3 regions of the Rhodococcus sp. PSi06 genome follow, and region 3 is predicted to be linked to each of the others. Evidence: predicted binding sites of a transcription regulator. Region 3 holds the regulator's gene; each other region holds the start of a gene.
The links. The regulator LexA, encoded in region 3, represses DNA repair genes until DNA is damaged. The targets are predictions, from matches to a motif close to CGAACANNTGTTCG.

Region 1 (3,279 bases), on a different contig from region 3:
TACGGCCTTGACCGGCAACACGATCGAGCCGAATGCGAGGAACAGCAACACCAGTGTCGAGACGACCATTATCGAGATCATCACCGGTAGCCACTTCGCGATTGCCGCGCTTCCGTCGTCGATGTTGGCGCGGCCGCCGCCGACGAGGATTTCGGTGCCGTCCGGCGGAGTGATCGACCGCAATGCGGACACCGCGCCGGACTGGGATTCGGCCTCGGTCAGCTCACCTGACGGTTCGCTGTAGGACGCCCGCAGGGTCACGAAGTCGTCTTTGGAACCGAGGAATTCGGCGCGAGCGATACCGGGCGTGGATTCCACTGCAGAAGTCAAAGCCGCAATGGGTGCGCCCTGAGGCTTGACGCCGTCCAGGCCACGAAGAACGACGGTGGCACCGTCGCCGGTCGATTCGAAGTCGGTGCCGAGCGTCTCGAACGCCATACGGGCAGGGTTGTCTTTCGGCAACGCCGTGTAGTCGACCTCGCCGAGCGAGACCTTGAGGATCGGGGTGGCGATGATCAGCAACCCGGCAACGATGACGGCGGCGACGATTCCGGGATGCTTCATCACACGGGTGACGACACCACCCCAGAACTTGTGTGCGCGTGCGTCGCTGCGATCGGACGCAGTACGCGACCAGGTCCAGGAATTGATGTGGGTGCCGAGAATCGCGAGCAGTGCCGGAACGACGGTCAGTGACAGGGCCGCCGCGCTCGCCACCGCGGCCATGGCTCCGAATCCGAGGGATCGGATCACCGCCTGAGGGAAGACGAGCATGCCGGCGAACGCACAGATCAACAGCAGTCCCGAGAAGACGACGGTCTTGCCTGCAGTGGCGACGGTGCGGACTGTCGCGTCGATCGGTGTCGACCCACTGCGTAATTCCTCGCGGAACCTACTGACGATGAACAGTCCGTAGTCGATGGCCAGCCCCAGCCCCAACAGCGACGCGACGTTGATCGAGAACGAACTGACTTCGGTGAATTCGGTGAGGACGCGCAGGATGGCCAGTGAGCTGAGCACGCTCAGAATGCCGACGAACACCGGAACCGCCGCGGCGATCACGCCGCCGAAGATGAAGATGAGCAGCAGCAGGGTGATGGGAACGGCGATGAGTTCGGAGCGGACGAGGTCGCTTTGGAGAGTCTCGCTGAGCGACACGCCGACCACCGAGGCGCCGGCGAACTGCGATTCGATGCCGGGCACCTCGAGCTGGGGCGGAAGTTCCCCGAACGTATTGAACGTGACGCCCGACTTCGTCCCGAGGGAGACGGTCACCAGCGCCTTCGTTCGGTCCTTCGAGACCAGCAATTCCTTGCTCACCGGGTCTGCCGTCCAGTACGAATTGACGTTGCCCAGGGTGTATCGATCGGTGAACCGATCGAGTGTCGCCTGTACGCGTGGCCCGATGTCGTCGATCGTCTCGCCGTCGGGTGCGGTGTAGATCGCCACGATGTCCGGTGTCGGTTGGCCGATGCCCTGTACCAGCTGCGCCACCTCGAACGATTCACTGCCGGCGTCGGCGTAGCCGCCCTCGCTCAGTTTCGAGAAGACGCTCAGTCCCAACACCCCGCCGACGGCGACAACGGCGACGACGACTGCCAGCACCCATCGTTTGTGCGATACGACGAACGAGGCCCAACGGGTCACGACGGTGCTCCGGCTCTGTGGAAATGGTCAGTGGCGACTCGACTCTAGTTGATCCGTGTCGGACCCTCGTGTTCTCATTAGAACAAGTGTTCGATGCAGTGGCGATGTGGAGTGGGGAGGTCTCGATGGGATGGAACGACGGACCACCCACGTGGTCGGAGATGGAACGCGTCCTGTCCGGTCGTCCCAAGCCTGCGGCCGAGGGCGACGGCGGCGACAGCCCGGCCTGGTCGCGAAAGAGGGACGTCTACGACCGCACCATCGACAAACCCGTGGTGTCCACGACGCCGTATGCAGAATTGCACGCGCACTCGGCGTTCAGCTTTCTCGACGGTGCCTCTCAGCCCGAGGAGATGGTCGAAGAAGCGGTACGCCTGGGCCTCGAATCCATCGCCATCACCGATCACGACGGTTTCTACGGAGTCGTGCGCTTCGCCGAGGCGGCCAGAGCTCTCGGCATCGGAACCGTGTTCGGTGCCGAGCTCTCGCTCGACACCGATCGATCGAGAGCCGGAGCGACCGACCCCGACGGCACCCATCTACTGGTGCTCGCCCGCGGTCAGGAAGGCTATCGACGGCTCTCGCGTCGAATTGCGGCCGCCCACCTGGCCGGTGGGGTCAAAGGCAAGCCGCAGTACGACATGGACGAGCTCACCGACGCGGCCGGCGGGCATTGGCAGATCCTCACCGGGTGCCGTAAAGGCCATGTTCGGCAGGCACTCTCGCGCGGCGGTCCGGAGGCAGCCGAGGCCGCACTGCGCACTCTCGTCGACCGCTTCGGTCCCGACCGCGTCACCGTCGAACTCACCCGGCACGGAGTTGCGGACGACGACGAGCGCAACGATGCGCTCGCGACACTGGCTCGCAAATACGGCCTCGAGACGATCGCAACCACGGCCGCGCACTACGCAACTCCGCGCAGCAGGAGGTTGGCCATGGCAATGGCCGCAGTACGTGCACGTAGCAGCTTGGACGAGGCGGCCGGTTGGTTGGCACCGACGGGCGGCGCGCATCTTCGGTCCGGGGCGGAGATGGCCGAACTGTTCGAGCACTATCCGAGTGCGGTCCGCGGGGCCGTCGAACTCGGGCGGCAGTGCTCGTTCGACCTGACGTTGATTGCGCCGCGCCTGCCCCCGTTCGATGTGCCCGACGGTTACACCGAGATCAGTTACCTACGGCGGCTCACCTTCGAGGGCGCGGCCCGTCGGTACGGACCGCAATCGGCGAACCCGGCGGCGTATTCCCAGCTCGAATACGAACTCGACATCATCGAGAGACTCGAGTTTCCCGGCTACTTCCTGGTGGTCCACGACATCGTTCATTTCTGCAAGACACACGACATCCTGTGTCAGGGAAGAGGTTCGGCGGCGAACTCCGCCGTTTGCTACGCCATCGGCATCACCAACGTCGACCCGGTGGCCAACAAATTGCTGTTCGAGCGGTTCCTTGCACCCGAACGCGACGGACCACCCGACATCGACATCGACATCGAATCGGATCGACGCGAAGAGGCGATCCAGCATGTCTATGCCAAGTACGGCCGCACCCATGCCGCTCAGGTGGCCAACGTGATCACCTATCGCGGTAAGTCGTCGGTACGAGACATGGCCCGTGCGCTCGGGTTCTCGCAGG
Region 2 (3,279 bases), on a different contig from region 3:
GCGCCGTCCTGTTGTAACCGGGCGATCATCGCTTCGGTCAGTGCACCACTGCCGCCCACGGCGCGGCCCGGCGGAAGGGTGTGCATGAGAGCGGCGAAACCGACCATCGGTGCCGTCCCGGGCTCGGACATCGGCGGCCCCGATTGCGCGCCGAACCACGCCAGTGCGGCTTTGAGTCGTTCGCTCGAAAACATTTCATCGAGTAAGGAATCGCCGGTGGCGAGAAACTCCCGGGAGAGCATGCTGCCGCCGTCCGGGGCACCGAGACCCCAGAAGGAGCGCAGTAGCTTCGGTCCGGTGGGCGGCCCGCCGAACGCGCGCATCGTGCGTTCGCTGCGGGGACCCCAGACCGAGACGAAGGCGCGGTAGGCGCGGGCGTCCGCCGTCCCACATGCGGCCGCGATCGACTCGCAGGTGCGCTCGAGGCTGCGGTGGAAGACGATGGCGCGCTCGTCGGTGTCGACGGCACCTGGTGCGAACGCCCACGGATCGCAGTCGATGTAGCGCAGGCCGAAATCGGCGAGGCCGAGCTCCTCGATGATGCCGGTGTGACGAATCATGATGTGGGCGGACGAACCCCTGTCCACCCGGTGTCCGGGAAAACGCTCCACGGTCGACACCGCGCCACCGGCGACGGTGTCCCGTTCGAGTATCTCCACGGACCATCCAGCGTCGGTCAGGTAACAGGCGGAGGTCAGGGCATTGTGGCCGGAGCCCACCACCACAGCGTCGATCACGTCTTCAGGCTACTGGCCCGTCCAGCGGCAGCCTGCGACCCAAGACGGCGAAGGGCCGTCGATCACCCGCGAACGTGAAGTCGCGCAGCACGTCGACGAAGCCCAGTCGCCGATATAGTCGCCAGGCTCGGTTGTCCTCCCGTGCCACCTCGGGTGTGGACAACATCACGTTGTCCGCGCTCACACCGTCGAGCAATCGACGGCACAGTCGCCCGCCGAGGCCGTGCCCCTGACCACTGGGAAGCACGTGCAATTCGGTCAGCTCGAAGTAGTTCTCCAGCGCCGACTCGACGCTGCGCGTGGTGTGCCCCGAGCGACGTAGGCCGTCGCGAACCTGCTGATGCCACCACTGGTGCGGTGCACCGTGGTAGCCGTATGCGACGCCGACCAGTGAATCGGGCCGGTTCGGGTCTGAGTCGGGGAGCAGAGCTCCGACCGCTCGCCAGCCCGGACGGTGCAGATGTTCGCTCCACATCGGAGCCCGGCTCTGCTCGGTTCCGCGTGGGTAACCCATGGCCTCGACGTAGATCGCCAGTGCTTCGAGCAGCCGCTGGCGGAATTCCGGGGGCGTCAGATCGACCAGGTACGGCGTTGTCCGCGCATCGGTGACGACTGTTCTCAACCTTTCTTCGGGAACTTGTCGGTGGGCACAGCTATATTGAAAGCGTCGAACGGGTGTTCGATGATCGGGGCCGAGTGCGCCGGTGGCTTCGTCTCGGATCACGGGTCGAAACTCCCGGAGTTCGACTGTAAGGCTTCGCCACGGTTCCGGGCGCGTCAGGTACGCACCGGAGATTCGAACTGGAGGTGTTCGAGTATGACGATCACGAGGGCATTCGATGCCGGCGTGCGGTCGCCGGTGCCGCGCCAGGCCCGGGTCCTGCTCGGTCGGGCAGACGCACTGCTGTCGGAGTCGATCGGGGAGAGCGACGCGGGAGATCGGTTTCTCGCAAGTTATGCCGCGGCGCTCAAGGGAGCGGCAGCGGTGCTGGCGTCGCTGCCCAATTCGATCGGTGCACGCCCGCGTTCGCGGAGCGCGTGGGTCTTGATGGCGAAGGCGGCACCGGAACTCGCTGTGTGGTCGGACTACTTCGCGTCATTTTCGGCCACTCGTGCCGCTGTCGAAGCAGGCGCGTCGAGCACGATTGCCGATCTCGATGCCGATGACTTCTATCGACACGTGAGTCGTTTTCTGAACTCGGTCGACGATCGACTCGGCGGTCAGTCGCGGTTCGCCTCCGTCGATCCGATGGCCACCCCCTTGTCGGCATAGCCGACCGAGTCGTTCGCCGGGCGTGAATCGCCACGTCACACGGTGTTCGGACGTAGTTTCCGGGACGGCCGTCTCGAAAACTTGGGCGATTATCAGGAACACATCGTGCGAGTAGGTGGTAAGCAGCGGATTCAGCTCGTATCATCGACACTAGGTAGCCGCCAAGGTCAGCTTCCCGTCGTTTCTCAACCGAAACGACCTTCGATATCTGTGCAGGGGGAGGTACCGTGCCACTCTCCGAGCACGAGCAGCGCATGCTCGATCAGATCGAGAGCGCTCTCTACGCCGAGGACCCCAAGTTCGCGTCTCATGTGAGAGGCGGTCGCGTTCGCGCGGCGTCGAGCAGAAGGCGGTTTCAGGCTGCCGCGTTGTTCGTAGTGGGACTCGTGTTGCTCGTCGCCGGTGTTGCTTTGTCGACGAACAGCTTGGCTTTTCTCGTCGTCAGTCTCATCGGATTCTTGTTCATGTTCGGTGCCGGTGCACTGTTCTTGTTCGGCGGCTCCAAGAAGGGAGCCGCAGCGACGTCGGACGAAGGTGGCGCCGCCAACAGTGCCTCCGAATCTTCCGGTCGTGGTGCCGGGTCGAAGTCGAAGGGTGGTCGCAAGAGCGGCAGCTTCACCTCTCGCATGGAAGACCGGTTCCGTAAGAGGTTCGAGCAGGACTGAATCGACCGGGTTCCAGCGAACCCGTACCGCATCGGTCCTCTCCCACAACTTCACGCGTCACGTACAACAGCACCTCACCTTCGGGTGAGGTGCTGTTGTCGTTCGAAGCTGTCAGGTACCGACGCGCTGCGTTGCGGCCTCTGCTGATCGGACCCCGCCCCGGCCGGTGCGGCCGCAAGTGTCCGTGCACGCACGCATCTGGGGCTGCCGCCCCACTTCGCCCCACGATCAGCGAATTTCCCCACTTCCCCCCACATCGGCATGTTGTGGCGTGTCATGACCATCCCGGTTCACCACTACTCGCGCAAAAGCGCTGGTCAACCTGCTGAACAGCAGGCGACGGCACGTTACCGGCCCCGTGGACGTGGCCGACCGATTGCCCGATGACAGTGAAAATTCGAGCCGTCCTGACGCGGCTGAGCTGCAGAAATGCGGATTCGACCAGAAAATTCATGCTGGGAATGGTTCGAAGTGGGGGAGAGTGGGGTAAAGTGGTCCGCAGCGGAGAGTCGAGGCTGGAGGTGGCGAGTGTTTCTCGGTACCTACACGCCGAAGCTCGACGACAAGGGTCGACTGACGTTGCCGGCCAAGTTTCGGGATGCGC
Region 3 (3,279 bases):
TTCGGATCTGGACCGACGCCAAGGTCGACTTTGCCGATCCGGTCAACCTGATCGTCGTCGCCGCGGCGCTCGTCGCGGGCATCGGCGACCTCACGCTGTCGGTCGGATCGGTCGAACTGGGCGGGATCGCGTGGGGTTCGCTCGGCATCCTGCTCGGCTATCCGATCGTCTCGGCGCTCGCGAGAAGCACCGCGAACCGGCGGACTTAGCGGGGGCGGTCACGGATCGCGCACGTTTTGGTCATCGACCCCCGGTATACCGCGAACGTACTGTTGAACGGTGACGTCAGTCGCACCGACGACCGCGCTGTGACACCCCTTTCTCGTGGTCGACGACGGTGCGCATCGAACAAGGAGATCTGCGTGGACCGCACACTTTTCGAGCCCGAGCACGAGCTGTTCCGGGAGTCGTACCGGAAGTTTCTCGAACAGCACGTAGCGCCCAACCATGCCAAGTGGGAAGAGCAGAACATCGTCGACCGCGGTGTCTGGGTAGAGGCCGGCAAGCAGGGCTTCCTCGGAACTGCCGCACCGGAGGAGTTCGGCGGCGGCGGCGTCAAGGACTTCCGCTACAACGCCATCGTGACCGAGGAAACCACCCGCGGCGGCTACAGCGGCATCGGCTTCACGCTGCACAACGACGTCGTCGCGCCGTACTTCATCGAACTGGCCAACGACGAGCAGAAGCAGCGTTGGCTCCCCGGATTCTGCTCGGGTGAGCTGATCACCGCGATCGCCATGACCGAGCCGGGCACCGGAAGCGATCTGCAGGGCATCAAGACCAAGGCCGTGCGCGACGGCGACGACTGGGTCCTGAACGGATCGAAGACGTTCATCACCAACGGGATCAACGCCGATCTGATCATCGTCGTAGCGTGCACCGACCCCGAGAAGGGTGCCCAGGGCTTCAGCCTGCTGGTAGTGGAGCGCGACATGCCCGGTTTCGAGCGGGGACGCAACCTCGACAAGATCGGCATGAAGGCCCAGGACACCGCCGAACTCAGCTTCACCGACGTTCGCGTGCCCGCCGCCAACCTGCTCGGTGAAGAGGGCATGGGCTTCATCTACCTCATGCAGAACCTTCCCCAGGAACGCCTCTCGATCGCCGTGGTTGCAGCAGCGGCCATGGAATCGGCACTGGACATGACCATCCAGTACTGCCGCGACCGCAAGGCGTTCGGGAAGTCGATCGGCAAGTTCCAGAACACCCGATTCGTGTTGGCGGAGTTGGCCACCGAAACCACCGCCACTCGAATCATGGTGGACAAGTTCATCGAACTGCTCAACGAAGGCAAGTTGACAGTCCAGGAAGCCGCGATGGCGAAGTGGTGGACCACCGAGAATCAGGTCAAGCTGATCGACCGGTGCCTGCAGTTGCACGGCGGCTACGGCTACATGAAGGAATACCCGATCGCCAAGGCCTACATGGACTCTCGCGTCCAGACGATCTACGGCGGCACCACCGAGATCATGAAGGAGATCATCGGTCGCGGACTGAACCTCTGATTCGTCCGAACCTCCGATCGGTAGACGCTCGACACGGCAAGGGCCGCAGCACATGTGCTGCGGCCCTTCCCGTGTCACTGCCGAAGCAATTCCTACAGCTTGCGCATCACGGTGACTACCTTGCCGAGGATGGCGGCATTGTTACCAGGAATCGGCTCGAACAGTGGGTTGTGCGGCAGCAACCACACCTCACCCTTCGACCGCTTGAACGTCTTGACGGTGGCCTCACCGTCGATCATCGCGGCCACGATGTCTCCGTTGTCTGCCACGGACTGCTGGCGAACGACGACCCAGTCACCGTCGCAGATCGCTGCATCGATCATCGATTCACCGACGACCCTCAGCAGGAACAGCGAACCCTGACCGACCAACTCGCGGGGGAGCGGGAACACATCCTCGACGGCTTCCTCGGCGAGGATCGGTCCACCGGCGGCGATCCGCCCCAGCACCGGTACGAACGTCGGAGTCGGCAGGCGATCCTGATCCTCGGACGAACCGTCGACCGCAGCGGCAGCCTGATCTGCCTGCACCTCGTCGAGACCGCGAACGTCGACCGCGCGGGGGCGATTGGCGTCGCGCCGCAGGAATCCCTTCCGCTCCAGGGTGCGGAGCTGATGAGCAACGGACGACGTGGACGTCAGGCCGACGGCGTCCCCGATCTCACGAATGCTGGGCGGGTAACCGCGCTCGGTCACCGAAGCCCGAATGACCTCGAGTACCTTCCGCTGTCGCTCCGTCAGGCCGGCGCTGATGTCGGTGCCGACTTCCATGGCCTTGGGCGTCGGCTCCGCGGCGGGCTTCGCGGCCGCGGCCTTGGTGGTCGCGGAACCCGGCGTCTTCGAACCCGTCGTCTTGGAACCCGTGGTCGACCTCGTCGAGGTCTGGTCCTTCATGCTGTCGGCCTCCTGCTGATGTCCTGGATCCGGTCTGCGTGATGAATTCTGCGCGGACTGGAGTTGATGGTGTCGACTCGTGTGGCGTGTGGTTTCTGACACGAATCTAGCGTGTATCAGCTGTTGAATCAAACATCTGTTCGACTCGTGTCGCGTTTTCTACAGACTTTGTCGGAGGCTCGTGATAGAACTTCGAACAAGCGTCCATCGAACGCCTGATCGAAAAAGCGATCCAACGAGCGAAGACGAGGTTCCGATGACCATCACCACCGATCGCCCCACCACCGTAGGTGTCCGTACCCGGTCCACTGGCGTCGAGCGTCGTCGACGTGCTCGTCCCGCGCTGCGCAATTCCCCCGCGACGCGGACTTCTCTCCAGACGCGGAGTTCTCTCGAGACGCACGGAGCACAGACGTCAGCGTGCCTGCCGGTTCTGGAGCCGTCCTGGACCGACGTCACCGACCGCGAGGCCGCCGATCGCGCCTTCGACGAGACCTCGGCGCACTTCGCCGGTCAGCCGGTGCGGATGCGATCGCTGGTGCTGTGGATGCTGGCAGTCGTCGTCGTCGCCGGTGGCCTGATCGGAATCGCGAACGTGCGAGCCGCAACACCCGATGCGGGACAGCCTGCCGGTGTGGTCGAGGTTCACGATGGAGCTGTGGTCGAGTACGCGCCCGGCAGATGACCACCGGCCCCAGTGCACGCAGAATGACTGAGTATCCTCGACTGACTGCCCCGACACGAATGTTCGACGTCGGTGCATCGGCTACGACGGAGGCTCCCACATGCATTGCCCGTTCTGCAGGCACCCCGACTCACGCGTGGTCGATTCGCGTGAAATGGACGAGGGGCAAGCAATTCGGCGGCGTCGCTCATGCCCC

Region 1: ACFI9K_RS05260 (error-prone DNA polymerase) is a predicted target of LexA. The motif match lies at 1,727-1,740, and genes of this name have one in related genera.
Region 2: ACFI9K_RS09895 (SAV_6107 family HEPN domain-containing protein) is a predicted target of LexA. The motif match lies at 1,406-1,419, and genes of this name have one in related genera.

Annotation. Positions count from the first base shown of each region.
Region 1 covers NZ_JBHNYO010000003.1:114,096-117,374, forward strand. Annotated here, with positions in the region: gene ACFI9K_RS05255 (MMPL family transporter) at 1-1,647, opposite strand, end outside; gene ACFI9K_RS05260 (error-prone DNA polymerase) at 1,773-3,279, shown strand, end outside.
Region 2 covers NZ_JBHNYO010000006.1:90,626-93,904, forward strand. Annotated here, with positions in the region: gene ACFI9K_RS09885 (phytoene desaturase family protein) at 1-737, opposite strand, end outside; gene ACFI9K_RS09890 (GNAT family N-acetyltransferase) at 742-1,359, opposite strand; gene ACFI9K_RS09895 (SAV_6107 family HEPN domain-containing protein) at 1,555-2,010, shown strand; gene ACFI9K_RS09900 (DUF3040 domain-containing protein) at 2,238-2,675, shown strand; gene mraZ (division/cell wall cluster transcriptional repressor MraZ) at 3,204-3,279, shown strand, end outside.
Region 3 covers NZ_JBHNYO010000005.1:265,416-268,694, forward strand. Annotated here, with positions in the region: gene ACFI9K_RS09380 (uracil-xanthine permease family protein) at 1-209, shown strand, start outside; gene ACFI9K_RS09385 (acyl-CoA dehydrogenase family protein) at 363-1,505, shown strand; gene lexA (transcriptional repressor LexA) at 1,598-2,275, opposite strand; gene ACFI9K_RS09395 (hypothetical protein) at 2,655-3,083, shown strand; gene nrdR (transcriptional regulator NrdR) at 3,184-3,279, shown strand, end outside.